3 regions of the Lysinibacillus sp. UGB7 genome follow, and region 1 is predicted to be linked to each of the others. Evidence: riboswitches for the same ligand, from Rfam matches in the RefSeq annotation. Region 1 holds a riboswitch; each other region holds the start of a gene.
The links. A riboswitch is a leader RNA that binds a small molecule or an ion and turns the genes downstream of it on or off. The one in region 1 is predicted to bind S-adenosylmethionine.
Positions count from the first base shown of each region.

Region 1 (10,521 bases):
AAGAGGGCGTGGATTCGATGCTAGGTTACTCTTTAACGAACGCAAGAACGGGTGAGGCAACTTATTACACAGGTAACCAAGATGCGTCATATATGGATTCTCAAGGGGCACTACAAATTATTGAAAAGAAATTTATTGAGAAAAAATGGACAGGTGAAATGCCAGTATTGTATAACTTCTACGGTGAAGCAAGCTGGCTAACTGCAGTACTTGATGCAAATGGATTCCTACAAAACTATTTCATCGTATCGGCAGCCAACCCTGAAGTTTCAGCCTTTGCAACGACGCCAAAAGAAGCGTTAAAATTATATAAAACAGCACTTAGCCGTGGAGGAAGCACGGTCGAAGGCAGTTCAAAAGCCGAGGAGAAAGATGCAAGCGGAAAAGTGCTGCGTGTTTACAAAGAACATCTAGGTGACTTTACTATAGTATCGTTTTTATTGGATAACGGTGAAAACTATTTAGTGAGTGCAGAAACTGAACCACTTGCGATTTATTTACAAGTAGGTGATGAAGTAATCCTGACCTATGGGGATACAGGCGAGCAATTTTTACCTGTTCGCACACTCATTATTAAAGGGCTACAATAATTAAAAAGACGATCAGCGCAATGAAGTTAGTTGCAATGATCGTCTTTTTTATACAGTTTGAGCATCAATGTAATGAAGCATTTTTTCTTTATGGTTCGTAAAAAGTGTTGAGGCATGATCATTTAGTGCTAAAGTTTGTTGAATACAGTCTTGTAGCAATTGATTTTCGTATTCAAAAGAAGGAGCTGCTTCTTTTTGTAAAATATACTCTAATAACAGGGCATGTAATACAACGACTTCAAGATTTTGAGTATTCGTAATGAATTTTAAATTTAGAATAGACGTATGTGAAACGAATTGATTGACGTAATCAACGGCATCTTTATAAATAGACACGTCAATATGATGTTCAAGTCGTTTTCTTAATAGCGTATACTCATTATTTAAGTCTTGAATTTTTAAAAATAAACCTTTTACACTTCTCTTATGCTGTTGTTCTAAGGTACGAGCAAGATCTTTATTGACATAGGACATTTGAACAAAACTCCTTTCGATATAGAGCTCCTCTACTTATATTAATGGAATTGTTGGAAAAGGAAAGAGTCTTTTCGTTTAATCTGTACCATAATTAAACATATCTATCAAGACCAATGTACTACTGATGACAGTGCTTTTTTTATAATAGAAAAAAGGTAAGGCTAGTATCATACAATAGTAACCTTACCTACATGAAGTTATTTCCAATTAAAACCTTTCTTTGCAAGGAAATCATTAATGAAAGGACGACGCTGTTCAATTAAAAAATCAGCCATCTGTTTTGTCCAATTGTCGATTTTTCTATTTGAAGATCGACTAGTATAGTACGCTGCCAGTGACTCGTTATAAGCTGGTAAGAGTTCTTCATATTTCTGTGAATTATATTCATTTTCATGCAGTACTGCTGCTACTGGTAAACGAGGTTTTACTTCATTGCGGCGAACAGGAACACCAATCGTTAAGCCAAACAGTGGGAATACGAAATCTGGTAGATTAAATAGATCGCTAATTTCCTCCGGCTTATTACGCACACCACCAATATAACAAATACCATATCCCATCGATTCAGCTGCAATTACGAAATTTTGCGCAAATAATGATACATCCGCTACTCCAACCAGTACGTTCTCTGCTGTATCGGCCACAATATCAACACCTTCTAATTTACCAGCCATTTGTAGTCGTTTAAAATCTACGCAAAAGACAAAGGCACCGCCGGATGTTTCGTATTGGCGTGGATTCCCAGATAGTAAACCTAATTTTTCCCTTTTCTCCTCATCTGTTACCCAAACAACACTATATGCTTGTACAAAATGAGATGTTGCAGCCATTTGAGCTGTGGCAATTAAATCTTCAACAATTTCTTTTGATATAGGATTCCCGTCGTAAATGCGAACGGAAGAATGATTACGTAATAATTGTTTAACCATCATAATTTCTCCTTTTTCCCTTGTATATATATCAAAAGCATATCACGCTTTTCTGGTAAAATCGAATAATTTCCATATAAACAATTGGTTAATATCTAGTTGAAAATATTTTTAAATAATTTGTATTTTGACTAAAGTATCTCGCAAAGTAAAATAATTTGTTAGATATAGCTTAAAAATTCTGAATAGTGTAAAATTATGTATGCGACTGATTATTTTGTTTATTCCTTGTTAAATTGGTGGGGTAATCCAAAAAAATGGGGTAAATAATCTAGTTGGAGTAAATACGAATGGGAGGAATAAAGAATGGAAGAAAAGTTAGCGAAAAAACTTCGTAATGAACAGCTACGAAGTAAAGTTGTAACAGCACAACAAGCAGCCTCTTGGATTAAGGATGGCATGGTACTTGGTATGAGTGGATTTACACGTGCTGGTGACGTAAAAGTGGTACCGCTTGCACTTGTAGAGAAAGTTAAAACAGAGAGCTTCAAGGTAGATGTATACACAGGTGCATCACTTGGACCAGAAGTTGACCAATACCTAGCAGAAGCCGGCGCTATTCGCAAACGAGGACCTTACCAAGCAGATTCTGGTATTCGTAACAAAATTAACAGTGGTGACATCGCGTATGTTGACGCACATTTGTCACACAATGCTGAACTCGTACGCCAAGGCATCATTGGACCAATCGATTTTGCCATTATCGAAGCGGCTGCTATTACAGAAGACGGCTTACTCATTCCGACAACTTCAGTTGGTAACTCTCCAATTTTTGTACAAGAGGCTGACCAAGTAATCATTGAGTTAAACGTAGCGCAACTTGATGCATTAGAAGGTATCCACGATATTTACGTGCCAGGTCCTCAAGGTAAGCGTGCACCAATTCCTCTGCAAAATGCATCGGATCGCCTTGGTACTATTGGTATTCCACTAGATTTAGATAAAGTAAAAGGTATTGTGATTTCAGACATCCTAGATGCACCATCAACAATTGTCCCGGCCGATGAAGAAACAGATATTATGGCTAACCATCTACTGAATTTCCTCCGCGAGGAAATTAAAGCAGGTCGTTTAACGACGAGCTTACGTCCATTACAATCAGGAGTCGGTTCAATAGCAAATGCTGTATTATTAGGATTCAAAGATTCAGAATTTGAAAACTTAGAAGTATATTCGGAAGTACTACAGGATGCAGTATTTAATTTAATTGATGCAGGTAAAGTAAGTTTTGCATCTGCTACTTCTATTACCCTGTCTGAAGAAGTAGGAAACCGTGTATATGGTAATTTTGAAAAATATGCTGACAAATTAGTATTACGGCCGCAGGAAATTTCAAATCAACCTGAAATTATTCGTCGACTCGGCTTAATATCTGTTAACACGGCACTAGAATTGGATATTTACGGTAATGTAAATTCTACACATGTATCTGGTACAAAGATGATGAATGGTATTGGCGGTTCAGGTGATTTTGCACGGAATGCACGTCTAGGTATTTTTGTAACGAAGTCGTACGCTAAGGGCGGTAAAATTTCAAGTATCGTGCCAATGGTGTCGCATGTGGATCATACGGAGCACGATGTAGATGTTATCGTCACAGAACAAGGTGTAGCAGATTTACGTGGTCTAGCACCAAAAGAGCGCGTTGGTCGCATTATTGATCATTGTGCACACCCTGAATATCGTGAACAATTATGGGCGTACTTTAATGCAGCAAATGAAGCAACAGGTGGTCACCAAACACCACATGATTTAGAAAAAGCATTATCTTGGCACGTGAATTTGGCGAAGAACGGCACAATGAAAGATCCATCCTTTGCAAAATAAAAAAGAAATGAAATAAGCCTTGAGGAAGACAAAATTGTCTCTCAAGGCTTTTCTTTTGATTATAATAAGCCAATCCATTTCCAGTAGGTCGCTGTGAATAAAAGTACCAAGAGGTACCCAATAATTGTTAATGGAATGCCTGATTTTAAGAAATCTTTCGTTGTAAAGGCACCTGTACCGTAGGCAAGCATGTTTTGGGGTGCGCTAATCGGTAATAAGAAACCAAAGCTAATCACAAATTGTTGGACTAACACGAAACCGACTTGATCGACATTTGCAGTTAACGTTGAAGCTAACACAATAAATACAGGAATCAATGCGGAAGCTAGACTTGTAGCACTTGCAAAGCCGAGATGAATAAGGATATTGAAAAGCGTAACAATCGCGATTGTTGCTAAAATTGGCATAGAATCAAGACCTAGTGAACCGAATACAGTATCTGATAACCATGTTGCACCTTTTGTATTCAGCAGCACTGTCCCCAACATAATTCCTACTGCGAAGACGATTATTGTCCCCCAAGGAATATGCGGCTCAACTTCTTTCCATGTATAAACGCCGATTTTTGGCATTAACAGGATCGCAATTGCAATAATTGTGACCGTTGTAGTATCGAATGGGTGAAGTTTGTCTTCTGTTGCCCAGAAAAATAAAAGTACTATCGATGTTATGATTAACCGAATCTCAGGTGCCTTTAATGGACCCAAATCTGCAAGTTGTTTTTTAATTACATCTTTACCGCCTGCAATATTGCTTGTCTCAGGTTTAATTAAAGTAATCATAATGAAGAATAGAGCCACCGACATAATGATGGAGAATGGTGCTGCGTAAAGTAACCAAGCACCCCAAGAAATATCTACACCGAACTGTTCTTTGATAAAGTTCAAGGCAACCATATTTTGGGCTGCGGCTGTTTTAATGCCGATATTCCAAATAGAAACTGCTTGGACAGATGTAATAACGAGTAAAGCGGCCAGGCGACTATCTCGTGGTAAGCCAAATGCTGCTACCATGCCAAGCAGTATTGGTACGACTGCACCAGCACGTGCTGTAGCAGAGGGTACGAAGAATGCAAGTACGATCGATACTAAAATAGCACCGAATACAATTGCCTTCGTTTTTGTTCCAACTAGCGATAAAATCCATAAAGCAAGCCGTTTGTGTAAATTAGTGATTTGCATGGCTGCGGCTAAGAACAGAGCGGCGGCTACTAGTGCAACCGCAGAGTTACTAAATCCGCTTAATGCCATTTTTAATGCATTGGAAGTACCTAAATCTATTGTGGGATCTTCCATTGAAGGGGCCAGTCCCAGCATCACTGTCACAAGCGCAATTATCATGGCGGAACTGACAGGATACGATACGGCTTCAGTTACCCAAAGGATGACTGCGAAAGCTAAAATCGCTAAAGCACGTTGACCTGCCACGGGTAAGTCGCCACTATTTGGTAAAAAGGTAATAATAATTAGTGCGGCAAATGCTAGGCCTATCCAAAATGGCTTTAAATTGCGTTTAGGTGCTGCTTTTTCGAGAGTAGACATACTAATACATCCTTTCTAAAGATAAATATGACCTTAGTTTCTCATAACATCGGTTAGTTAAATGTATTTTTTAAGAAAGTAATTTTGTCTATTTATTGTAAAAAGTAAATGAATGTAAAAAACGCTCTGTTTGTAGCGGTAATACGTGATAACGAGAAAATAGACGGTCACAAAAAATACAATAATACCCAATGTGATAGGGTTATTTTTTATTAAAGGCAGCGGTTACTTTAGGTTCGGTACCTTGTATCAGTCGTTTAATATTTTCAATATGTAAGACAAGTGCTATGCCAAAGAGTACAAGTGCAATTATTGTTGGCCCTATTCCTGGAATCCATAAATAAGTCGCTGTACAAAATACAATATAAAATTCTAGTACGCCAACGATTAAATAGTTAGTAGCAAATGATAAAATGACAAATAGTATGAGTGCAAATAGCCCAATTTTCCAGTCGACGGCAAGTAAAATCCCTATAATCGAAGCAGTCCCTTTTCCCCCGTTGAAGCCCATATGGAATGGGAAATTATGACCTAATATAACACCCGCTGCAATTGTATAGGTTAAGAGCCAAATTTGTACGTCAGTTAAATGCGAAGCGTCAGCTAAATATAGATGCACCCCAATAATGGCGGCAACGCCTTTACCAATATCGATAAGCGCTACTAATAAACCGTATTTCCAACCGAGCGAAAGTGTTGCGTTGGAGGCACCTGCATTGCCATGCCCAGCTTTTTTTAAATCTACCCCCGATAAAAATTGCGCTACTTTTGAGCCGTGAAGACAGCCAATGAGATAGCCAACAATAAGAAAAATTATCAAGGCTTTTACCATAAAAATACTCCTCTCAAAAAATATATTTTAATGTAGTGTATGTGTTCATATTACGCAAAGGAACAGACAGAAGTTTCAGAAAAAATGAAATTTTAGTGTTGACAGAAAAAAACTCTATGTTTATACTGTGTAACAACGATGGAAATTGAATCACATACTCTTATCAAGAGCGGCGGAGGGATAGGCCCTATGATGCCCGGCAACCAGTGAGTAACCTACTTGCTAAGGTGCTAATTCCTACAGATTCTTACTTGGATCTGGCAGATAAGGGGAGGAAAACTTGCAACCGCAACCCTCTTCTTAACTGAAGAGGGTTTTTGTTTTCTACAGAAAATCCTCCTCATCTCCGGTACCATCGTAAAAAAATAACCATTTTAGGAGGAACAAAAATGACTAATTTTAAACCAGAGACATTACTACTACACGGAGGCCAAGAGCCAGACCCAGTCACAGGCTCTCGTACAGTCCCAGTGTACCGTTCAACAGCTTTCGTATTTAAAGACACTGCTCATGCGCAACGTCTTTTCGCTCTAGAAGAAGCGGGCAATATTTATACACGTATTACAAACCCAACTGTCGACGTTTTTGAAAAACGCGTTGCTTTATTAGAAGGTGGGACAGCAGCAGTAGCATTTTCATCTGGTGCAGCGGCTATCGCATTTTCGATTTTAAATGTTGCGGGTGCAGGCGATGAAATCGTTGCAGCAAGTTCTTTATACGGAGGCACATATAACTTACTAGCAAATACATTACCAAACTACGGTATTAAAACTATTTTTGTAGATGAAACAAACCCAGAAAATTTCCGTTCAGCTATTAACGAAAAAACAAAAGCCATATTTGCTGAAGGATACGGCAACCCAAGCTTAAAAGTATTAGATGTTGAAACAGTTGCTAACATCGCACATGAAAATGGCTTACCTCTCATTATCGATAGCACATTTGCTTCTCCGTATGGCTCTACACCAATTGATTTTGGTGCAGATATTGTCGTCCACTCAGCAACAAAGTGGATTGGTGGTCACGGCACAACTTTAGGTGGAGTTGTTGTAGATGCAGGGAAGTTTGACTGGACACAAGGAAGATTCCCTGGCTTTACAGAGCCAGATGCCTCCTACCATGGTATACGTTACGGTATCGATACAGCAGCGGCTGCATTTGCCACAAAACTGCGCGTGCAATTACTGCGCGACTTCGGACCAACCTTAAGCGCTGATGCTGCATTTAACTTTTTACAAGGTTTAGAAACGCTTCATTTGCGTATTCCTAAACACAACGAAAATGCATTAGCTGTAGCTGAATATTTACGTAACCACCCATCCGTGGAGTATGTAAATTACAATGGTTTAGAAGATTTCGCTACCCATGATTTAGCGAAGAAATACTTGAAAAATGGCTTCGGTTCCGTGCTTACATTTGGCATTAAAGGTGGACGTGAAGCAGGGCGCAAACTAATTGATAGTGTCAAATTATTCTCACACGTAGCGAACGTAGGGGATGCAAAATCATTAATTATTCATCCAGCATCTACTACACACCAACAGTTATCTGCTGAAGAATTAATCCAGACTGGGGTATCTGAGTCGCTTATTCGCTTATCTATTGGCTTGGAAGCAATAGAGGATATTATTGCTGATTTAGAACAAGCTATTGCACAAGTAACTGCAGCTCAACAAGAGGTAGAAGCATAATTCTTTACAAAATATGATTCAGATATTGATGCTTGCGTGTTGTAACGTTTACGTATTTTCTCATGTGAAAAGCCTCATTTGGCAATGCGTAAACGTTACTACATAAAGCGTGCACCTCATTCGGTAACTAATCTGAAATTTCAAACAAGTAATACCTAGTAATTTTATAAGTATTATTGACATCGTTAAAGTCATGCTATATACTAGGGATTAAGTTAAAGGTTCGAGGGCTACCAACCAAGAACGACAGTGAATATATATACAATCACATCTTATCTCATTCGATAGATGTTCATTGATAGGGCTTTTAGAATCAAAGGCTCTGTAAAAATAGTACACATCCTATTAACAGATAGTTGATGTGGTCGATGAAATTTATTACGATTAACATTGTTTTCATAAGTGCTCCCCCACTTTTGAATATATAGCGGGATAAGAGTGTAGTAGCATAGCCAGCTACTATACTCTTTCCTAAAAAAACGGATCGAAAAAGGAGTGTTTGAAATGGGAAATGTTTATAGTGCACAAAACGTCGCGTCTTATTTTATTTACGAGTTAAATGAGTGTCATGAGTTTGTCAACAACATCTCTATTCAAAGCTTACTGTCGATCGTCGAAAAAAAATGGCATCAAACTTTTGGCCATACTGCTTTTAAGGAAACGGTGCACACGAAAGAAGGAAGCTATGCGGTGCGAGAGGTTTTCGAGAGCTATCAAGCGTATGGTACAAATCATATTTCACTACCAGCAACAGAGTATTACTTAAGATATGGTACATTTCAATTAGTTGAGCGTACATATCCAATACCAAACTTTACACAAGAAGAAGAGATTCTTGTGCAAGTAGCTTTAGCTCATTACCGATATTTGTTGTTAACAAAAGTAAGCTAATTCTCCCTTATATAAAATCGGCTCATTCTCTACTGCTATAGGGAATGAGCTTTTTTTGCAAATTAGGCTAATTAAATCGAAACAGAAGTGATTGTTACGCTACATGTATTTATTTTTGATGAGGAAAAAGACATCTCTGTTAGTTCTAAACTTTGTACGTGTGTAAAGGGAAAAATATTTGTTACTATCTTACAAAAGAACAATTCTATATTACGTCTTTACATACATATATATAATAGAAGAAAGACGTAATTTTTTTATAAAGCAATCGTCGATTTTTGTTCAATAATTATAGAATAACTGAAAAAACGTATAATAAAGGGAATGAAACCGATTTCTTTTGCACGTCTAGGGAAAACAAATGTCCATCCTAGAAAGATTTTTCTTGTGTAAAGTATTTATTTACGTTACAATTTTCTTTAAGTTGAATTTTGAATTATTTGAATTTGTGTGAGGCACAGATTTTTAACTTCATTAAAACCGCGGAAGTGTACGTTGGAGGGAATAACAGGAATGGCAACTATAAAGGCAGCAATATTAGGATTTGGAACAGTAGGTCAAGGTATTTATCATATTTTAAATGAAAAGCGAGTAGAGCTTAAAAATAAATTAGGTATAGAGTTAGAAGTAGCGAAAATTTTAGTTACAGATGCTAGCCGTGAACGCGTACCCGGTACAGCACATTTGATGACAACAAGTATGGATGAAGTTTTAGCAGAGTCAGGTATGCAGGTTGTTTTTGAAGCAATCGTCAATGAAGAACCGGCTTTTGGCTATTTGAAGCGTGCTGTTGAACATAAATGTCATGTGATTACTGCAAATAAAGTGATGTTTGCGAAGCGTGGTTTAGAGCTGCAAGAACTTGCTAAAGCAAATGGTGTCTTTGTTGGCTTCGAGGCAACAACAGCTGGTGGTGTACCTGTTATTAAAACGATGAAAAATATTTTGCTTGTGAATGATGTAAATCGTATCCAAGGAATTTTAAATGGTACATGTAACTATATTTTAACGAAAATGCGAGCAGAGGGCTGGTCTTTCGATACTGCTCTAATAGAAGCACAAAAATTAGGATATGCAGAGGCAGATCCATATAATGACGTATCTGGTCAAGATGCCTTCAAAAAACTAATGATTTTAAGTGCTTTAGCATTTGGTGAGCAACCAGATTGGGCTAATGTTGAAGTCATTGGTATAGATAGTATTTCGGCACAGCAAGTAAAAGAAGCATATGAAAAAGGCTTACGTTATCGCCATGTGGCAGAGGTTGAAAAGCTCGTTGATGGTAGTGTGGTAGCAAAGGTTGGCCCGCAATTAGTAGATAAAGAACATCCACTTTACCCAGTTGACGACGTTAATAATGCGGTAGCATTGGATACAAATTACATCGGTACATTAACGCTGGTCGGTCCTGGTGCAGGTATGTATCCAACTGCAAGTGTTATGGTCGAGGATTACGCTGAGATTATAGGTAAACGAGCAGGTTTTGTCGTAACGATATAGTGCCAGGCACCCAAACAATTCTGAATTGTTTGGGTGCCTGGTATTTTTAGTCTTCATCTTTGATATCGATATCTTCGGGAATGGGTGTATTACGCCAAATTTCAATTTCCTCTTTAATACGCTCTAATTGTTCAAAGTAAGTGCTGAATTGACCGCTGTTAATAAGTACTTGCTTGCCATCATAGACAGAGCGGATACGTCCCTCGTATACAAGACGTTGTACTTGGTGTTCTGGCATACCAA
Region 1 is NZ_JBMGUV010000005.1:49,666-60,186, forward strand. Features, by position in the region: gene ACOMCU_RS06580 (hypothetical protein) at 1-590, shown strand, start outside; gene ACOMCU_RS06585 (hypothetical protein) at 639-1,064, opposite strand; gene chrR (class II chromate reductase ChrR) at 1,265-1,996, opposite strand; gene ACOMCU_RS06595 (succinate CoA transferase) at 2,303-3,823, shown strand; gene ACOMCU_RS06600 (DASS family sodium-coupled anion symporter) at 3,883-5,364, opposite strand; gene ACOMCU_RS06605 (glycerol-3-phosphate acyltransferase) at 5,567-6,196, opposite strand; SAM riboswitch class I at 6,354-6,467, shown strand; gene ACOMCU_RS06610 (O-acetylhomoserine aminocarboxypropyltransferase/cysteine synthase family protein) at 6,586-7,887, shown strand; gene ACOMCU_RS06615 (hypothetical protein) at 8,392-8,778, shown strand; gene ACOMCU_RS06620 (homoserine dehydrogenase) at 9,292-10,278, shown strand; gene ACOMCU_RS06625 (hypothetical protein) at 10,325-10,521, opposite strand, start outside.

Region 2 (10,521 bases), on a different contig from region 1:
CAGTGCCGGAATTCCTGCAAAAAATGGTAACGAATGGCTGGCTAGGGGCGAAATCAGGGCAAGGTTTCTTCGTGAAAAAAGGCAAAGAAATATTAGAAATTGACCCAAATACGCTGGAGTATAGTCCAACAAAAAAATTACAAACACCTGCTATTGAATTAGCAAAACAGGCACGTGGTCTAGCAAATAAAGTCAAGGCTTTGACCTATGCGAAGGATCGTACAGGGGAATTATTATGGAGTATCTTCGCACCAACATTAATTTACTCTGCACAGCTACACGGTGAAATTGCTGATGATATTGTAGCCATCGACAATGCCATGAAATGGGGCTTCGGCTGGCAACAAGGTCCATTCGAAATTTGGGACGCAATCGGCGTTAAAGAATCCGTGGCAAAAATGGAAGCGGAAAATCGTGTAGTACCAACGTTCGTCAAAGATATGTTAGCGAATGGCTTTGATACTTTCTACTCTGAAATCGATGGTGATCTAGCGTACTACAATGGTACAGAATACGTGAAAGTACCAGTAAATGAAAAAGAATTTAACCTAAAGCGCTATAAGAAAAAGCACGGCGTTATTAAGTCAAATACAGGTGCCAGCTTAATTGATTTAGGTGATGGCATTGCATTGCTAGAGTTCCATTCTCAATCCAATGCTATTGGCTTAGATATCATTCAAATGATTAACTTCGCGATTGATGAAGTAGAAGCTAACTATAAAGGCTTAGTCATCGGTAACCAAGGCAAAAATTTCTGTGTGGGTGCTAATCTAGGTATGATTTTAGTAGAAGCACAGGATGATAACATTTTTGAACTCGATTTCGTCATAAAAGCTTTCCAAGATGCGATGCAAAAAATCAAGTACTCTCGCAAGCCTGTTGTTGCGGCACCATTTGCAATGACGCTTGGTGGAGGCGCAGAGGTTTGCTTGCCGGCTGCACATATCCAAGCAACGATGGAAACTTATATGGGCTTAGTGGAAGTTGGCGTAGGATTAATCCCTGGCGGTGGAGGTAATAAAGCGCTTTACCAAAAATTCATCAAAGGCTTACCAAATGGCGTTGAAGTAGACTATCAAAATATTGCGAATAAAGTCTTTGAAACAATTGCAATGGCAAAAGTCTCTACATCAGGGGAAGAAGCGCATGTTAATAACTTCCTAGATTTTGCAGATGGTATTTCGGTCAATCCGGATCACCAAATTTATGATGCAAAGCAAGCTGCATTAGCACTATATGAAGCGGGCTACCAAGCACCAGTGCCAGCAAAAATCCCTGTTGTAGGTGCATCAGGTTATGGAACGCTACTAATCGGCGCACAAGGTATGTTTGAATCAGGCTTTATTAGTGAGCATGATTTGAAAATTGCGAAAAAGTTAGCTTATGTTATCGCGGGTGGAAAAGTTCCATATGGCACATTAGTTGATGAACAATACCTATTAAATCTTGAGCGTGAGGCTTTCTTAAGCTTAGTAGCTGAACCACTGTCACAACAAAGAATGCAACACATGCTTTTAAAAGGAAAGCCACTTCGCAACTAATGAAGACTTTAATGACTAAATTTTGCACAGGACACAAAGGGGGATTTATAGAATGCGTGAAGCCGTTATTGTAGCAGGAGCACGAACTCCTATTGGAAAAGCGAAAAAAGGTTCTTTAGCAACAGTTAGACCAGATGATTTTGGGGCGATCGTTGTCAAAGAAACATTAAAAAGAGCGGGTTATGAAGGGCCGGTAGATGATTTAATATTAGGCTGTGCGATGCCAGAAGCAGAACAAGGAATGAACGTAGCACGGAGCATTGGGGCGCTTGCGGGATTACCAGATGCAACACCTGCTCTAACGATTAACCGATTTTGTTCTTCGGGTTTACAAGCAATTGCTTACGCTGCTGAGCGCATTATGCTTGGCCATTCAAAGGCGATTCTTGCAGGTGGCGTTGAATCGATGAGTATGGTACCAATGGTGGGCAATACACCTCGTTTAAATCCGGCATTAGCTGAAACTGCACCACAATATTACATGGGGATGGGGCATACAGCTGAGGAAGTGGCACGTCAATACAATGTAAGTCGTGAAGATCAGGATGCTTTTGCTGTACGTTCACATGAGCTAGCAGAAAAAGCCATTAAAGAAGGTAAGTTCAATGATGAAATCGTGCCTATCGAAGTGGAACAACATTATGTGGACGACAATAATAAACCACAAGTAAAGAAATTTACATTCAGTAAGGATGAAGGTGTACGTCCTGGTACATCTGTCGAAGGTTTAGCGAAGCTTCGCCCAGCATTCCATGTTAAAGGAAGTGTTACAGCAGGGAACGCTTCACAAACTTCTGATGGAGCAGCGGCTGTGCTAGTTATGGATCGTGAGGAAGCCGAAAAGCAAGGAATGACACCAATGGCGAAGTTTTTAGGCTTTGCAGTTGGCGGTGTGCCACCTGAAGTAATGGGGATTGGTCCAATCGTAGCTGTTCCAAAAGCGCTTGAAATTGCAGGTCTTTCTATCGAAGATATTGATCTGTGGGAAATTAACGAAGCATTTGCCTCACAATCATTACAGGTTGTACGTCATTTAGGTATCGACCAAGAGAAGGTCAATGTAAATGGTGGAGCAATTGCATTAGGACACCCGCTAGGCGCAACAGGTGCAATTTTAACATTGAAGCTAATTCATGAACTAAAACGTCAAGGCAAGAAGTATGGTGTCGTGACAATGTGTATCGGCGGCGGTATGGGCGCTGCTGGCGTATTTGAAATAGTATAAGGTTACTAGTTAAGCTCGGGGTCTGGCGTTTTCGGTTGCCTCCGAACAAAATACTCCGAGCTTTTCTATATATGAGATTGTAATTGTGTGAAAATTGTGTGAGTGCCAGGCACCATAAAAATAGGAGGAATTTAAAATGACAGAAAAAACAACGGATATCATTAAAGGCGGCGGATTTATCATTGAAGACGTGGAATTAGATCGTGTATTTACACCTGAAGATTTCACAGATGAGCACAAAATGATTGCAAAAACGACTGAAGAGTATGTAGCAAACGAAGTATTACCTGTCGTTGAAAACTTAGAACATCATGAATTCGAACATTCAGTACGTTTGTTAAAAAGCGCTGGTGAGCTTGGTTTATTAGGCGCAGATGTTCCTGAAGAATACGAAGGTCTTGGCCTAGACAAAGTTTCTTCTGCATTAATCGCAGAGAAAATGTCAGTAGCAGGTGGTTTCTCCATTACGCATGGTGCGCACGTTGGAATTGGTTCATTGCCAATCGTACTTTTCGGAAACGAAGAACAGAAGAAAAAGTATTTACCAAAGCTTGCTTCAGGTGAATTAATTGCAGCATATGCATTAACAGAACCAGGTTCAGGGTCTGATGCACTAGGTGCGAAAACGACTGCAAAACTAAATGCTACAGGAACACATTTTGTATTAAACGGTGAAAAACAATGGATTACAAACGCTGGCTTTGCGGATGTATTTGTTGTCTATGCAAAAATCGATGGCGATAAATTCTCAGCATTTATCGTAGAACGTGCTTATAATGGCGTTTCTGTAGGTCCAGAGGAAAAGAAAATGGGCATTAAATCTTCATCGACTCGTACATTAGTACTTGAAGATGCGGAAGTACCAGTTGAGAACTTATTAGGCGAAGTTGGTCGTGGCCACGTGATCGCATTCAACATCTTAAACATCGGTCGTTATAAATTAGGTGTGGGAACAATCGGTGGGTCAAAACGCGCCTTAGAGCTTGCCATTCAGTATACAAATCAACGTCAGCAATTCAAAACGAAATTATCTGACTTCAATTTAACAAAAGAAAAATTATCGACTATGGCGTCTCAATTATATGCGTCAGAATCATTAAATTATCGTACAGTTGGACTATTTGAGGATCGTTTAAGCCAGTTAAGCCCTGAAGAGCAAAAGCAAGGAAAAGTGATTGCAAATGCGATTGCAGAGTATGCAATTGAATGCTCGATTGCTAAAGTTTTTGGTTCAGAAACATTGGACTACATTGCTGATGAAGCAGTGCAATTACATGGTGGCTATGGTTTCATGGCAGAGTATGAAGTAGAGCGTATTTACCGTGATTCTCGTATTAACCGTATTTTCGAAGGAACAAACGAAATTAATCGAATGATTGTACCAGGTACATTCATGAAAAAAGCATTAAAAGGCGAGCTTCCTTTGTTGCAGGCTGCACAAAATTTACAACAAGAGCTTCTGATGTTAATGCCTGAGGAAGTGGGCACAGAAGCCTTAGCACAAGAAAAATACCTTGTGAAAAATGCGAAGAAAATTGCCGTATTAGCTGCTGGTATGGCGTCACAACGCTTTGGCGCAAAACTTGATCAAGAACAAGAAGTACTTGTGAACATCGCTAATATTGCTAACCAATTATTTGCAATGGAATCAACTGTATTACGTACTGAAAAGGCCATTGCACGTGACGGTGAAGAGAAAGCACATCAAAAACTTCTTTATACACAAATCTTCTGCCAAGAGGCCTTTGCAGAAATTGAGAAAGAAGCGAAAGATACAATTCTTGCTTCAGCAGACGGAGATGCTGCACGTATGACATTGTCTGCATTACGTAAGCTAACGCGCAACAATCCATATAACTTAATCACGAAGAAACGTGAAGCTTCAGTTAAACTAATCGAAGCAGAAAAATTCATCGTATAAAAAATATTATGAACGAGCTACGCATTATCGGTAGCTCGTTTTTTATCTTTAGACGGATAAAACTGAAAAGTGCCGGATAGAATTCTGAAAGTGCCGGATAGAATCGAAATACTGACGGAAAAAACATGAAACAATGGTTTCATTTTGGTTCACGACAAGTATGATGGTATACTACAGAAAATGACTGTAGAGGAGCCTACATATGACGATTCAATTTATCCATTATCCAAAATGTACTACATGTAAAAAAGCGCAAAAATGGTTAACCGACAATGGTATTTCATTTGAAGAGGTACACATTGTGGAGCAACCACCAACAAAGGAACAATTAAAGAACTATTGGCAGGTAAGTGGGTTACCATTGAAAAAGTTTTTTAATACTTCAGGCATGAAATATCGGGAGCTTGGTTTGAAGGATAAACTAGCTGAAATGCCAGAAGAAGAGCAACTTACACTGCTTGCATCAGATGGTATGCTTATTAAAAGACCTATCGTAACTGATGGAGAAAAAGTGACACTCGGGTTTAAAGAATCAGATTTTGAGCAAGCTTGGAAATAACCGCCTTTATCCTTGTTTTTATGGGAGAAGTATGGCACACTGATAGTGAATATATTACATATTTATGGAGGGGTTTTTTGCATGAGCACACCTAAAGACTTACGATACTCTGAAGAACATGAATGGGTAAAAGTAGAAGACGGTAAAGTACGTATCGGTATTTCACACTTCGCACAATCTGAACTTGGAGATATCGTGTTCGTTGAGCTTCCACAAGTTGGCGATGAAATCAAAACAGATGATCCATTCGGTAGTGTTGAATCAGTAAAAACTGTTTCTGAATTATACGCGCCTATCTCAGGTAAAGTGGTTGAAGTAAATGCTGATTTAGAAGATAGCCCGGAATTCGTAAATGAATCACCATATGAAAAAGCATGGATGATCGTTGTAGAGCCTGCTGACGCATCAGAAATTGAAAAACTTATGACAGCAGAACAATACGAAGAAATGATTGCTGAATAAAGACAAGCTTGTAGCACCTGAAAACGTCGGAAAACACCGACGTTTTTTATTATATAATGAGAAATAAAGGGTAGAAGTCTAAATGGGGGTGGCGTGATGTTCGAGGGGAAATGTTTAATCGTGGAAGGCCGTTCGGATAAGCTTCAAATTGAACCTATTTTGAGTGGAAATGTACTAATACTGTGTACAAATGGTACTATCGGTGTTCATCAATTAGAAGAGTTATTGGATCCTTATGAGGGCTGTGAGCTATACACATTTTTTGATGCTGATCCATCAGGTGATAAGCTGCGGGCACTAATGGACAGACATTATCCAGAGGCGGAGCATTTACGAACGATGCCAACCTATAAAGAAGTAGAGACGACACCAAGGAAAGTGCTAGCAATGATTTTACTGCGCGCACATTTCTCAATCCATAATGAATATATTTTGTAAGGTTGCGTGAAAAGATGGAAGAATGGTCAAAAGAGCAGTGGGAAGTTGCTATGCAGTCTGGTAAAAAAACTGCCTTTTATTTATATACACCTATGTGTGGGACGTGTGCAGTCGCATCTAAAATGATAAATATCGTTGAGCAACTGTTGCCACAGATTCAGTTTGGTAAAGCTAATATGAATTTTTTGGAGCCTTTAGCTTATGAGCACCAAATAGAAAGTGTACCATGCTTACTTATTAGTGATGGCGATAAAGTTACAGAAAAGGTATATGCTTTTCAATCCGTACCATTTTTATACGAATTGTTAAAAAAACCGATTGACTGAACTTTGCTAGCGTGGTAAAGTATCAATTATATTAATTTTATTCAGCATACGTTCTAAATGAAAATAAAATATCGAACTCTTATGAAGAGTGGCGGAGGGAAGTGCCCGATGAAGCCCGGCAACCATCACATATGTGAAAAGGTGCCAAATCACCCAAAGAAATTTTCTTTGAAAGATGAGAGAACGGTTCAACGTATAAAGTACGTGACCCCTTCAACTTGTCTGCAAGTGAAGGGGTTTTCTATATGAGAAAAGGAGTATTTGCTATGATACAGCTTCAAAATATTACGAAGAAGTACAAAACCGCGAATGGCGAATTAACAGCAGTCAAAGATGTCAACCTTTCCATTAATAAAGGTGAAATCTTTGGTATTATCGGCTATAGTGGCGCTGGTAAAAGTACGATGATTCGGTTATTAAACGGTTTAGAAAAGCCGACATCTGGTACGGTGACGGTTAACAACGAAGAATTTTCATCAATTAAAGGGCAAAAGCTCCGAAATGCTAGACAAAAAGTAAGTATGATTTTTCAACATTTTAACTTACTTTGGTCTCGAACAGTTGCGGAAAATATTGCTTTCCCATTAGAAATTGCAGGTATACCTAAAGCACAACGAGAGGCACGCGTGAATGAATTGATTGCACTTGTTGGTCTAGAGGGCCGTGACAAAGCGTATCCATCACAGCTATCGGGTGGACAAAAACAACGCGTTGGTATCGCACGTGCGTTGGCCAATAATCCTGAAGTATTGTTATGTGATGAAGCAACATCAGCACTGGATCCAGAGACAACAGATGCAATTCTTGATTTGCTTGTAGACATTAACGAACGATTAGGCCTAACAATTGTCTTAATCACACATGAGATGCATGTAATTCGTAAAATTTGTCATCGTGTGGCGGTGATGGAGGCTGGAGAAATTGTTGAACGTGGTGAGGTATTGCAAGTATTCCAAGCACCGCAAGCGGCTATAACGAAAAAGTTTGTATCTCAAATTACCGATACGAAGGAAACACAGGAAACCGTGGCTCAGCTAAGGCTGAATTATCCTACTGGTCAACTTGTCAAACTTGTCTTTGTAGGTGAAAAAACAAAGCAGCCTGTTATTTCACATCTAGTGAAGCAGTTTGATGTTGACATGAGTATTGTACATGGTAACATTTCGCAAACTAAAAATGGCGCATACGGTACGCTCATTGTACAAATTGATGGTTCAGAGACCAATGTGACTGCTGCTTTAAGTTATTTAAATACAGTAGAAGTACAAACGGAGGTGATTACAGATGCTAACTAGTCTCTTTCCGAATGTCGACTGGGAAAAAATGTGGGAAGCGACATATGAAACACTATATATGACTTCTATCTCAGCAGTTGTAACCTTTATTCTTGGGTTAGCAATTGGCATCATCCTATTTCTAACAAGTCCTAACCAACTATGGGCTAATAAATTGGTTAACTTTTTAACAGGCTCGGTCGTTAATATATTCCGCTCGATTCCGTTTATCGTGTTAATCATCTTATTAATTCCATTCACGAAATTTTTACTTGGGACAATCCGTGGGGCAGATGCAGCCTTACCTGCACTAATTATAGGTGCCGCACCGTTCTATGCACGAATGGTATTAATAGCTTTACGTGAAATTGATAGAGGTGTCATTGAGGCGGCTCGTTCAATGGGGGCAAAAACTTCTACAATTATTTGGAAAGTTTTAATTCCTGAATCCTTGCCTGCACTTATTTCGGGCCTTACAGTAACTGCAGTTGCACTTGTCGGCTATACAGCAATGGCAGGCATTATTGGTGCTGGTGGTCTCGGGAACTTAGCCTTTTTAGATGGTTTCCAACGTAATCGTCAAGACGTAACATTAATGGCAACGATTTTAATTTTAGTAGTAGTATTTATCATTCAATGGATTGGCGACATGATAACAGCCAAAACAGACAAACGTTAAGGTTATTCCGGTTTCATACCGCTAACATATTTTTGAACAAGATAAAAGGGAGTGTAAACAAATGAAGAAGTTTTTAGCAGGTTTATTCTTATCAGTCCTTGTACTAGCTCTAGCAGCTTGTGGTGCCGATAAAAAAGAAGATGCAGGTTCAACAACTGGAGATAAAGCAGACGATAAGGAAAATGTAACATTAACTGTAGGTGCATCTAATACACCACATGCAGTCATCTTAGAAGAAGCAAAATCAATTTTAGCTGAACAAGGTATTGATCTAAAAATTGAAACGTATACAGATTATGTACTACCAAACCAAGATTTAGAATCTAAAACTCTTGATGCAAACTATTTCCAACATATTCCTTACTTAGATTTACAAATCAAAGATAATGGTTATGATTTCGTCAATGCTGGCGGTGTTCACATCGAGCCAATCGGAATTTACTCTAAAAAATATAAGACTCTTGAGGACCTGCCAGAAGGTGCAACGATCTTACTTTCTAACTCTGTTTCAGACCACGGCCGTATGCTGTCATTATTAGAAGCTAAAGGCTTAATTAAATTAAAAGAGGGTATCGACAAAACAGCAGCTGAAATCAAAGACATCGCAGAAAATCCTAAAAACTTTAAATTCGATGCAAATACTGCACCAGAAATGCTGGTACAAATGTTTGAAAATGAAGAAGGCGACGCAGTTCTTATCAACTCGAACTTCGCAATTGATAACGGTTTAAACCCAACGGAAGATGCAATCTCTCTTGAAGATAAAGAGTCACCATATGTAAACATTATCGCAGTACGCGCTGGCGATGAAACAAAACCAGGAATAAAAAAATTATTAGAAGTATTAACGTCTAAAGAAATCCAAGACTTCATCATTGAAGAGTGGAAGGGCGCAGTTGTACCAGTTAAGTAATTTATTTTAGTAAAGAGTATATGATTAAATAGTACAAACTTTGGTTTGTACTATTTTTTTTGTAAAAATAGAGATAGGTTGCACATTCCTTTAAGACAAAATTCCTACTTTATGAGGAACAATAATAAAAAGAAATATATCCTTCTTTTTGTTTATTTCTATTTTTGAAAATTTTCGGTACGGTATAACTAGTTTGAACGAATGGGGCTGTGTAAAATTATTAATAGTCGAAAGTTTAAGTTGGTAATCATATGCATATTATTTATGTCACTGAATAGTACAACTATAAAGGCAGATAGTATTACAGAAGATGAACGTTCTACATGGATTTGGAATCCGTGGATACTTGTGGATAACGAAATTGATACATTACAATTTTTGGAAAACAAACAAATAAACAAAGTTTATTTGCAAATTGATTATGAAATATCAAGAAGCGTTTATCAAAGCTTTATTGAAAAGGCTACAGCGAAAAACATCCTAATATACGCACTTGCTGGGGAAACTTATTGGATTACAGAGAATGGCATGGAGTATCAAAATCAACTTATGGATTGGCTTGAGCTTTATCAACGTGAAGCAACCGAGGCACAACGTTTTTTAGGAATACATTTAGATATTGAGCCATATGATACAAATATTTGGTCTACAAAACAAACAATCGCGATTCAAACTTATCAACAGTTAGTTATACATGCTAAAAAGAAAGCACGACCATTAAAATTAACACTAGAATTAGATATACCTTTTTGGTATGACGAAATCTCATATGAGACTAAATATGGTAAAGGTATTTTATCAGAATGGTTAATTAACTATTCAGATGGTGTGACGATAATGGCTTATCGAGATAATTCACAGGACATTATACAAATCGTAAAAAATGAAATTGAATATGCTAAACGAATGGATAAAAAAGTTGTTGTAGGTGTTGAAACTTTGAAGTCAGCAGAGGGCGACTTAGTTAGCTTCTCAGAAGAAGGAGAAGCATATATGGATCGACAATTGAAAAAAGTTCAAAAACATTTTTTTAAAAAACAGAGCTTTAAAGGTATTGCAATCCACCATCTTGAAAGTTGGATGGAAATGCGACCGTAAATGCCAGTTAGTCTTAACGGCTATTCAATTAATCGGGACAAAGTTGTCTTGTAATCAGCAATAAAAGGGCATTTTCCTTCATTTG
Region 2 is NZ_JBMGUV010000009.1:64,299-74,819, forward strand. Features, by position in the region: gene ACOMCU_RS10285 (3-hydroxyacyl-CoA dehydrogenase/enoyl-CoA hydratase family protein) at 1-1,541, shown strand, start outside; gene ACOMCU_RS10290 (acetyl-CoA C-acetyltransferase) at 1,594-2,766, shown strand; gene ACOMCU_RS10295 (acyl-CoA dehydrogenase family protein) at 2,903-4,687, shown strand; gene ACOMCU_RS10300 (arsenate reductase family protein) at 4,890-5,246, shown strand; gene gcvH (glycine cleavage system protein GcvH) at 5,328-5,708, shown strand; gene ACOMCU_RS10310 (hypothetical protein) at 5,805-6,146, shown strand; gene ACOMCU_RS10315 (thioredoxin family protein) at 6,161-6,472, shown strand; SAM riboswitch class I at 6,549-6,654, shown strand; gene ACOMCU_RS10320 (methionine ABC transporter ATP-binding protein) at 6,739-7,767, shown strand; gene ACOMCU_RS10325 (methionine ABC transporter permease) at 7,757-8,425, shown strand; gene ACOMCU_RS10330 (MetQ/NlpA family ABC transporter substrate-binding protein) at 8,487-9,338, shown strand; gene ACOMCU_RS10335 (amidase) at 9,603-10,436, shown strand.
Region 2: another riboswitch for S-adenosylmethionine. It lies ahead of ACOMCU_RS10320 (methionine ABC transporter ATP-binding protein); the one in region 1 lies ahead of ACOMCU_RS06610 (O-acetylhomoserine aminocarboxypropyltransferase/cysteine synthase family protein).

Region 3 (10,521 bases), on a different contig from region 1:
GCCGATTCCTGGGAAACACGATCATACCGTACAAATGGGCATATGGGCTGCACAACAGGCATTACAAAAGGCCAATATTGAACCAAAATCCATTGATGTAGTGATGTATATGGGGGAAGAGCATAAAGAATATCCTCTGTGGACGGCTTCCATAAAAATGCAAGAGGAACTTGGTGCAGTAAATGCTTGGGCATTCGATGTTCAGCTAAGATGTGGCACGACCATTATGGCACTTAAACTAGCAAAGAGCTTAATGGAATCGGATGACTCCATACACACGGTTCTGCTTGCAGGTGGCTACCGCAATGTTGACTTTATAGATTATACAAATCCGAGAACACGCTTTATGTATAATTTAGCAGCTGGCGGCGGGGCAATTGTTTTGCAAAAAAACTATGAAAAGAATCATTTATTAGAGGCGGATATTATGACAGATGGTTCTTTTTCAGAGGATGTCGTTGTGCCAGTCGGTGGCACTAAGAAGCCACTGACACCAGAAGATTTAAAAAATAATCACTATCAATTAGACGTTTTAGATCCAGTCGGCATGAAGGAACGCCTTGAGCAAAAATCATTAAGTAATTTTTTAAAGGTAATTCGGTCGTCTTTAGCGAAAAGTGAACGTAGCGAAGAAGATATTAACTATTTAGCAATGCTTCATATGAAGAAATCTGCCCATGATTACATCCTTTCAGCGCTCGGATTACAGGAAGACCAATCAATCTATTTACAAGATTATGGACATATCGGGCAAATCGATCAAATCTTATCGCTACAGCTTGCATTAGAGCAAGGGCGTATTCAGGACGGGGACACTGTAACATTAGTCAGTGCAGGCATTGGCTATGTATGGGGAGCAATTACAATTCGTTGGGGATAGGGAGGAAGAGCAATGCTACAAACAGTTCAACTATTGAATGGGGAATCCATTTCATATCGAAAACGTGCTGGTGGATCACATGTTTTATTGCTGATTCATGGCAATATGACCTCTTCTAAGCATTGGGATGTACTAATCGCGTCTTTAGATACTAAATACACCATTTATGCAATGGATTTACGGGGATTTGGTGGTTCGTCTTATCGTCAAGCAATCACTTCTATCAAAGATTTTAGCGAAGATGTGAGGCTTTTTGTTGAGGCAATCCAATTGACACAGTTTGACATGATTGGCTGGTCCACAGGTGGGGCTGTAAGTATGCAATTTGTTGCAAATTATCCTGGCTATTGCCAGCGACTCATTTTACTGGCCTCAGCTTCCACGAGAGGGTATCCATTTTATAGTGATTTAGGTACAGGCAATCAAGCATCCTTAAAAAGAGCATCCACTTACCAGGAGGTACTCGTTGATTCGTCTAAAACGAAATTAGTACAAGGTCTCTATGATACGAATAATGTGGAAGGCTTACAGTCGATTTGGAACGCTTTGATTTACACACATCTACAGCCTGACACAGCACAGTATGAGGCATATGTAGCGGATATGCTTAGTCAACGAAACCTTGCGGAAGTGTACCATGCATTGAACATGTTCAATATAAGTGCCTTTGATCATGAGGTGGCAAAAGGGACGCATGAAGCCCAGCAAATTGATATTCCGACGCTCGTGTTAAGGGGAGATCGTGATTACGTGATAACAGAGCAAATGAATGATGAAATCATGCAAGATTTAGGCCAATGTGCGGAATTTATATGTTTAGAAAATTGCGGGCATTCGCCATTAATTGATGATTTGCCCCAGCTTATATCGAAAATAGAAACCTTTTTAGAAATTGGAGGAAAGAATTATGCGCTTAAACAATAAAGTGGCCATTATTACGGGTGCGGCCAATGGGATAGGTTATGCTGCTGCAGAACGTTTTATAGAAGAGGGGGCGAGCGTTTTTATAGCTGATTTTGATGAAAAAACGGGTGCTCTAGCAGCAGATAAACTTGGTAATCAAGCAACCTTTGTGCAAACAAATGTCGCTGATAAGGAAAGTGTTAAAAGATTAGTCGCAGCTGTGATAGAGCAAGCTGGTCGAATTGATATTTTAGTCAATAATGCAGGAATAACACGCGATGCTATGCTCATTAAAATGACGGAAGATCAGTTTCAACAGGTGCTTGATGTCAACTTGTCAGGAGTTTTTCATTGTACACAAGAAGTCATCCCGCATATGATTGCAGCCGGTCATGGCAAAATTATCAATACGTCTTCTGTTAGTGGGATATACGGCAATATTGGTCAAACAAACTATGCCGCAACGAAGGCAGCTATTATCGGTATGACCAAAACTTGGGCCAAGGAGCTAGGGCGAAAAGGCATCAATGTCAACGCAGTTGCACCTGGCTTTACAGAAACTGAAATGGTAAAGAAAATGCCAGAAAAAATTCTTGAACAAATGCGCTCTATCGTGCCGTTACAACGATTAGGTACCCCACGAGATATTGCCAATGCCTATCTATTTTTAGCATCTGATGAGGCATCCTATGTACATGGCCACACGCTTCATGTGGATGGCGCCATTATGATGTGATAGAGGAGGGCGTTCAACATGTTTATGGAGCAAGCTTGGATAGTAAAACGCGCTTCCTTAACTCCTACTCGATTAGCATTGATCAACTTAGAAACGAACGAACAATGGACCTATCAACAGTTAACAACTGAAATTGCAAAATGGAGTCATTTCTTTGAACGTCAAAATTTGCAACAAGGAAGTCGAGTAGCTATTTTTGCGCGCAATAACATTGTCCTCTTTGCCATATTATTTGCCTGTGGGTTAAGGGGACTGATTTATGTACCGTTAAATTGGCGTTTGAGCCTGGAAGAATTAAATCAAATTATGGCTGATGCCACGCCTTCCTTACTTCTTTACGATGAGGGTATTTCCTGTCCACTGACATGTGAAAATAGACAGTCCATCCAACAAAGGATTGAACCGGCCGCTTCTCCTAGTGTTACGCAAATGGATATGAATGCTCCGTGGCTCATGATCTACACAGGTGGTACAACGGGAAAAGCGAAAGGGGTCGTCCTTTCATTCAATTCAGTTAATTGGAATGCTATTAATACGATTATTAGCTGGGGACTGCGTGAAGATGATTGTACTTTGAATTATATGCCGATGTTTCATACTGGTGGCATAAATGCCTTATGTATCCCTTTACTCATGGCGGGTGGTACAGTGGTTATAGGTGATAAATTTGAGGCAGAAAACGCGCTGATTGCTATCAATCAATATAAAACGACCATTTCTCTTTTTGTCCCAACAATGTATCAGGCAATGATTACGACTACGTATTTTCAAGAAACTCATTTTCCAACTGTCAATGTGTTTTTATCGGGAGGGGCCCCATGTCCACATCCCATATACGATGCTTTCTTTAAGAAGGGATTATTCTTCAAAGAAGGATACGGATTAACGGAAGCAGGGCCGAATAATTTTTATATTTCACGCGAAGATGCCTATCGAAAAAAGGGGGCAGTTGGTAAAAGCATGCAGTTCAATGACACTAAAATTGTCAATACAACGGGAAAAAGCTGTGTACCAAATGAAGTAGGAGAGTTGTTCATCAGAGGGAAGCATATGTTTGAGTTTTATTGGAATAATCCACTTGAAACGGAGAAAACCATTGACAATGGCTGGTTAAAGACTGGCGATTTAGCAAAGATGGATGAGGATGGGGATTTCTATATTGTTGGTAGGCTTAAAGAAATGATTATTAGTGGTGGTGAAAATGTCTACCCACAAGAAGTAGAGCAATGTATTTTACGGCACCAGTTAGTCAAAGAAGTTGCAGTTATTGGGGCACCAGACGATTATTGGGGAGAAATCGTCACGGCATTTATAGTGTGTAGCCATAAAACAGCTGTTATTTCACAAGAAATAACAGCACTTTGTAAGGAATCTTTAGGGCGCTATAAAATGCCTAAAAAAATTATTTTCATAGAGGAGCTACCAAAAACGATTGTTGGCAAAATTGATAAAAAAGCATTGCAATTATACCTTACAATTTCTTAAGTCGAGCACCATACGAACTTTTAATCGCTCAGTAAAATTTATATGTTGAGGGGTAAAAAGGAAAATGTCTTCATCATCAAGAATATAGATAGAAGACGCATCTAGCTAAGCACTTTAGGATGAAGGGGGTATTTTAATGAATAAATTAGTACATGACAATCTAGCAGAAACGAGAAATAACCTAGTAACGGAGATTACTTTATTAGGTGAGGCTCAATTTAATTATAAGCCTGATACGAATACGTGGAGTGTCGCACAGGTTTGCCATCACTTAGTATTAGTTGAACAAGCAACTCTAAAGGCGATTGCATGGGGATTACAAGAGAGTGATAGTACGCTACAGGAACGTAAAAAAGTACATCTACTAATATTGGATAGAACGAAAAAGATTAATGCACCAAAGATTGTAGAACCAAATGTAGAACCGTTTGAAGTACAACAAATAGTCGATTTGTTAAACGATTCGAGAAATAAATTGGTGACTTTTCTGAGCACTATTGAAGATCCATCCTTATTAGCGAAAAAATCAGTGAAGCATCCTGCTTTAGGTGATCTGCATCTCGATCAATGGGTTGAACAGATTTATTTGCATGAACAGCGGCACATAGAGCAAATAAAAGAAATAAAATTACTTGTAGACGCGACAAGTTAGCTGAAGTTGCATAAGTTTGTTAAGTTATGAAATTATAATTATGACTATATTGCTAAAGCACAGTAAGATTTGTGCAAATGTCAGACTGTCTACAAAATACCCCGAGAGTTTCACCTCTCAGGGTATTTTGTCGTTTTTGAAGGTAGTTGAATTCAAATTCCCCCTGAATTTTATGTATGAAAACAAAATCCTAAACCAACGATATGCCATATTCGTTTCGATCTTTTTTATTGTTGGGCGCGTCGAATTTTCATCCCCTAAAGTATTTTTAGCAGGTTAGGAGTAGAATAGGCTATCAGTAAGCGATACAAGTTGATTGGAAAGGAAGGCGCGACACTTCTGCAGGAACAGCACGTGCGGAAAATCCACTTTTGCGGCGACCCGACGCAAAAATTAGTTGGTGCCGTGCCTGTAGAAAGGGAGCGCCTGGAACGGAAATAACGGTTTCTGACTATTTATTTCCACCTATTTCTACACAAAGCTTCCCATAATACGTCCATATCAGTAAAATAGAGTAGGTTAGGGGGATACAACTTTGAAAGATTACCGATTTAAAATTGCGCATCGGGAGGCGCTGATTGGCATTGCACTTGTCATTGTCAATTTTGCTATTTGGTACGGCTTTGCGTATGGGCTTGGTGCTGGTGATCCAGTTAATTATACGTATGTTTTGGGCTTCCCGTCTTGGTTTTTCTACAGCTGTATGGCGGGGACCGTCTTTATGATTGTGCTTATCTGGCTCGTCATGAAACTCTTTTTCAAAGAGGTGCCATTTGATGATGAGGAGGTGGATGAGTAATGCATTGGCAGGTCATTTTACCACTTTTCTTATTTTTAGTAATCATTTTTGGTATAGGGATATGGTCGAATAAGCATGTACGCACATCTAATTCATTTTTGCAGGAGTATTTCCTAGGTGGTCGTGAAATGGGTGGATTCATCCTCGCGATGACCATGATTGCCACATACGGTAGTGCAAGTAGCTTCATTGGAGGACCCGGTGTGTCATACAATAAAGGACTTGGCTGGGTACTGCTGGCGATGGCGCAATTACCAGCTGGGTATTTTGTGCTCATGATATTAGGCAAGAAATTTGCCATTATCGCAAGGCGTTATCAAGCTATTACGTTAATTGATTTTTTACGCGAACGCTATAAAAGCCATTTCATCGTTATTTTATCTGCTATTAGTATTATCGTCTTTTTATTTTCTGCGATGATGGCACAGTGGGTTGGTGGTGCGCGTCTAATCGAATCGTTAACTGGACTAAACTATACAGCTGCACTCTTTATTTTTGCGGTTTCTGTATTGATTTATGTGATTATTGGTGGTTTCCGTGCGGTGGCGTTAACAGACACTGTACAAGGTTCAATTATGGTCATAGGAACTGTCATTTTACTAATTGGGACAATCATTGCGGGTGGTGGAATTGATAATATTATGGCATCACTAGTCGCTGAAAACCCTAATCTTGTGTCACCATTCGGAGCAGATGGGGACTTAACGCCATTATACGTGTCAACATTTTGGATTTTAATTGGTGTAGGGGTAGTAGGGCTCCCACAAATTGCTGTACGTGCCATGAGCTATAAAGATTCAAAAAGCATGCATTTAGCAATTATTATTGGCACTATTGCGATAGGGACGATAATGTTTGGTATGCATTTAATTGGTGTCTTAGCACGACCAGTAATGCCGGGTATCGACATTGGCGATAAGGTAATGCCAATGCTCACGTTAAAAGTATTACCACCGTTTTTAGCGGGTATTGTGTTAGCTGCTCCAATGGCGGCAACGATGTCTACGGTCAATGCTTTGTTAATGCTAGTCAGCTCAACGGTTGTAAAGGATATTTATTTAAACTATGTGAAACCAACTGCAAATGATGCAGAAATTAAACGGGCTAGCTTTATCGTCACAACGGTAATTGGCTTAGCTGTCGTTGTATTTGCCTTAAATCCTCCAGATTTACTCGTATGGTTAAATTTATTTGCCTTCGGGGGATTGGAAGCAGTCTTTATATGGTCAGTAGTACTAGGGCTTTATTGGAAAAAGGCAAACAAATATGGAGCGATTGCATCAATGATTACCGGCATGACGTTGTATATTGTCATTGACCGTTTTTATCCTTCTGTGTTTGGCATGCATACCGTAACCATTCCAATTATCGCCTCATTCATTGTTTTTGTTATCGTTAGTCTCTGTACAGCGCATAAATTTAAAAATGAAAAACTATTTATTTAGAAAGCAACGCCGTAAATGTACTATCTACGGCGTGTTTTTTTAGAATGAATTTTACCAAGAACCTACAGTAGTAATAGAAGAAGGACTTACTCAAATAATTGAGTAAGTCCCTAATTTTTTATTCAAAAAATACTTTATCAAGATTGTATTTTGCACGGAAAGTGTTGATAGCGTATGTTTCGTAAATTTCACGTTCCATTGGATCTTCAATTTCGTACACTTCAATTTTGAAAATTTCATCGCGGTATTTTTTCATAGGAGATACATTGTCTTCAAAGTGTTTTTTTATACGTTGACGAATTTTACGTGCTTTCCCTACATATAAAAGTTCGTTTTTCTCATTGTAGAAAAAGAAAATGCCGCCATTTTCGCGTGTGATCTTGTGGAAGTCGATAAATCCATGGTAAGGCGTGATAGGCACATCACCTGGTTTTAACACTTGTTCGCGCTGACGAATTACTAAATCTGGTTTTGGTAGTTCAATTTTAATCAAAATATTCACGTTCCTCTCTGTTACATAAGGTATATCTTAACATAATTCATACGTGGTAGCTATTATCAATTTCTCTTATGACAAAATGCGAAAATGAGTGTTGTCCAATAGAGTAAAGCTAGTATGAGCACAATGGCAAAAAATTTAAACGTAAGCATGAAAATATTTGGTAGCCCGTGCTACAAAGCAAATGACAAGCATACGCAGACGAATCCTACTCTCGACTGTGGAATGATTCAGTTTATGATACATAGAGGCAGCATCTTGAGCATATATTGTGCAAATAATCGTCATCAATGCGAAAAAAGAGCATCGAAAATGATATAAAACACCCAACCGAGTGTACTATTATATGGATAATGTAAATTTAAAAATTTTAACGACATAGAAAACATATAAACGAAATATTCTATGTATTATTGAAATTCTTAATTGTTCATGATACAATTCTCATTAATTAAATAATCTTATCAAGAGAAGCTGAGGGATTTGGCCCTATGACGCTTCAGCAACCTCTAACTTCGTTAGAAAGGTGCTACTTCCAGCAAAGGATTCTTCCTTTGAGAGATAAGAGTGAACGTGATGATAAATCCTTCTCATTCTTGCTCGTATGGAATGAGGGGGATTTTTTGATTTTTATATACAGAGAAAAAAATAAAATGAAATGAAATGGGGAATGCAACATGCCAATTAATATTCCGAAAAACTTGCCAGCTGGCGAACATTTACGTGAGGAAAAAATCTTCGTGATGGAAGAAGACCGAGCAAAAACACAACAAATTCGTCCGTTAAATATTTTAATTTTTAATCTGATGCCAGAAAAAGAAAAAACGGAGCTCCAATTACTGCGTCTACTAGGTAATACTCCTTTGCAAGTAAATATTACGTTTTTAAATACGGCAACCCATGAATCGAAGAATGTCAGTAAATCACATTTACAGTTATTCTACTCAACGTTTAAAGAAGTTCGGCATCGTCGTTTTGATGGCATGATTATTACAGGTGCACCTGTTGAAAAAATGGCATATGAAGAGGTGAATTATTGGGAAGAAATCTCAGAAATAATGGATTGGTCAAAGAAAAACGTAACTTCTGTAATGCACATCTGTTGGGGTGCTCAGGCTGCACTTTATCACCATTACGGAATTGGTAAATTCGAATTACCAGAAAAATGCTCGGGTGTATATTCGCATGTGATTACGGATTTAACCGTGGATTTAGTACGTGGATTTAGCGATTTATTTACAGCGCCACATTCACGTTATACTTCCGTATCAATTGATGAAGTGCGTAACCATCCTGATTTACGTTTACTATCCTATTCTGAAGAAGCGGGCGTTTTTATTGTCCAATCCAAAGACAATAAAAATATTATGATTACGGGACATCTTGAATATGATGCGACAACACTAGCAGACGAATATAGTCGTGACGTTGCTAAAGGATTAGATATTATGGTACCGGTTAATTACTTCCCAAATGATAACCCATCAAATGAACCGATGAATACATGGCGAGCACATACGCATTTATTATTCTCAAACTGGCTAAATTACTATGTCTACCAAGAAACACCATATGAATGGGATTTTGCCGAAGATCATATAGAATTTCATATTTGATGTGAGTTATCACAACTGAAACGTTTCTATTGCGGAATTATCAGCGGGCAAGTCTATACGAGACATGCTCATGATAATTCCTTTTTCTGTCACTGGAGAATTGTTTGTAAATTGTTTGCGTGCCAGGCACCCTCAACCCTGCGTGCCAGGCACCCTCAACCCTTAATTTTTCGTATTTTAGCAACCAAAAGTAACAGTAGTGGCAAGAAAATTGCGAACACGGATGAAAAAAGAGGCCAGGTTTCCTTATTGTAATTATTAGAGTGAACGATATCAGGATGCACAATTTGAGAAATGACCATGGCAATCATACCAAGTGGTAATATGAGTGGGCGATGATCCTTTATTTTTAGGATTTGTGCTATACCAATGACAGACGCATAAAAATACATAAAAGTTCGTATATATATGGAGCACAGCCACATAAAAGCCATGACAATCTCAATTCGTTGTAAAAAGTTCCCTATCGATATCCTTTGTGCTAGTGCATAACTTGGAAATGCACGTTGGGCTGTATTTGTTGACCCAAGGACAAGAATCGATAAAGCAATAATAATAATAAGCACCATACCGCCAATAATTGTGCCAATGTAATAACCTTTTTTAGCTGATTTATGCACATTGACAGTAGCGGGGAAAATCATTAATAACACAACCAACGGAAATGAAAAAATACTCATAAATAAAACTATACTAGAGGCCATTGATTTGGAACTTGCTTCGAAGATCGGCTGAATATTTTTGATATCCACTTCCGGAGAGATACAAACGACAAAGATAATAAAAATAAACATAAACATAGGGAATAATATCTCGGCTGAACGTGCAAAAACTTCAATCCCCAAGTACGTGGCAAATACAATAATTATACTAAATAGAAGTGCAAATGCCATGGTAGGTGTCTCTGGCATAACTTCCGTTTTCATAAAAATGCCAATGAAATATAATAATTCACCTGCCGAAAGAAAGGTGAGTGAGATAAAACCAATGGCTGTAAATTTACCGAAGAATTTGCCTAATATTTTTTCATTGGCCTCCACAAAAGTTAAGGTGGGGGTCCTATCTGCTAAAGAAATGAATAGCTTTACGAGTAAAAGACTTAAAACGACACCTATTATGGCAACAATCCACGCATCTTGCTTAATATCTTTTGTAATACTTGCTGGAATAATTAATATACCTGTACCAATTGAATAGAGAAGGGTAATGATTGTAAACTGTCTTGAACTGATTATTTGTTTGCCCATAAACAACCACCCTTTCTTTTCATTGTGAAATAATTATTGGAACAGCGTGATAATTAACTCTCTGATTGGTTTAAAAATAAAAGAAATCAAGTCTGCTGGGCTCGGTATTGATACATTTAAACTAAGGGCAATATTTAAAGCCGTTCCGAGTACTAAAAAAATTGAAAAGACTACAATGGTTTTAGTCTCGTGTTTTTTCTTTAAAGGAGGGATGACAAAATATGCAATAATGGCAGCAATAATTAATATACCTAGCGTC
Region 3 is NZ_JBMGUV010000034.1:19,468-29,988, forward strand. Features, by position in the region: gene ACOMCU_RS22740 (3-oxoacyl-ACP synthase) at 1-880, shown strand, start outside; gene ACOMCU_RS22745 (alpha/beta fold hydrolase) at 893-1,804, shown strand; gene fabG (3-oxoacyl-ACP reductase FabG) at 1,788-2,519, shown strand; gene ACOMCU_RS22755 (AMP-binding protein) at 2,538-4,004, shown strand; gene ACOMCU_RS22760 (DinB family protein) at 4,141-4,656, shown strand; gene ACOMCU_RS22765 (YhdT family protein) at 5,192-5,455, shown strand; gene panF (sodium/pantothenate symporter) at 5,455-6,900, shown strand; gene ACOMCU_RS22775 (nucleotide excision repair endonuclease) at 7,019-7,393, opposite strand; SAM riboswitch class I at 7,858-7,967, shown strand; gene metA (homoserine O-acetyltransferase MetA) at 8,077-9,015, shown strand; gene ACOMCU_RS22785 (GerAB/ArcD/ProY family transporter) at 9,171-10,262, opposite strand; gene ACOMCU_RS22790 (hypothetical protein) at 10,296-10,521, opposite strand, start outside.
Region 3: another riboswitch for S-adenosylmethionine. It lies ahead of metA (homoserine O-acetyltransferase MetA); the one in region 1 lies ahead of ACOMCU_RS06610 (O-acetylhomoserine aminocarboxypropyltransferase/cysteine synthase family protein).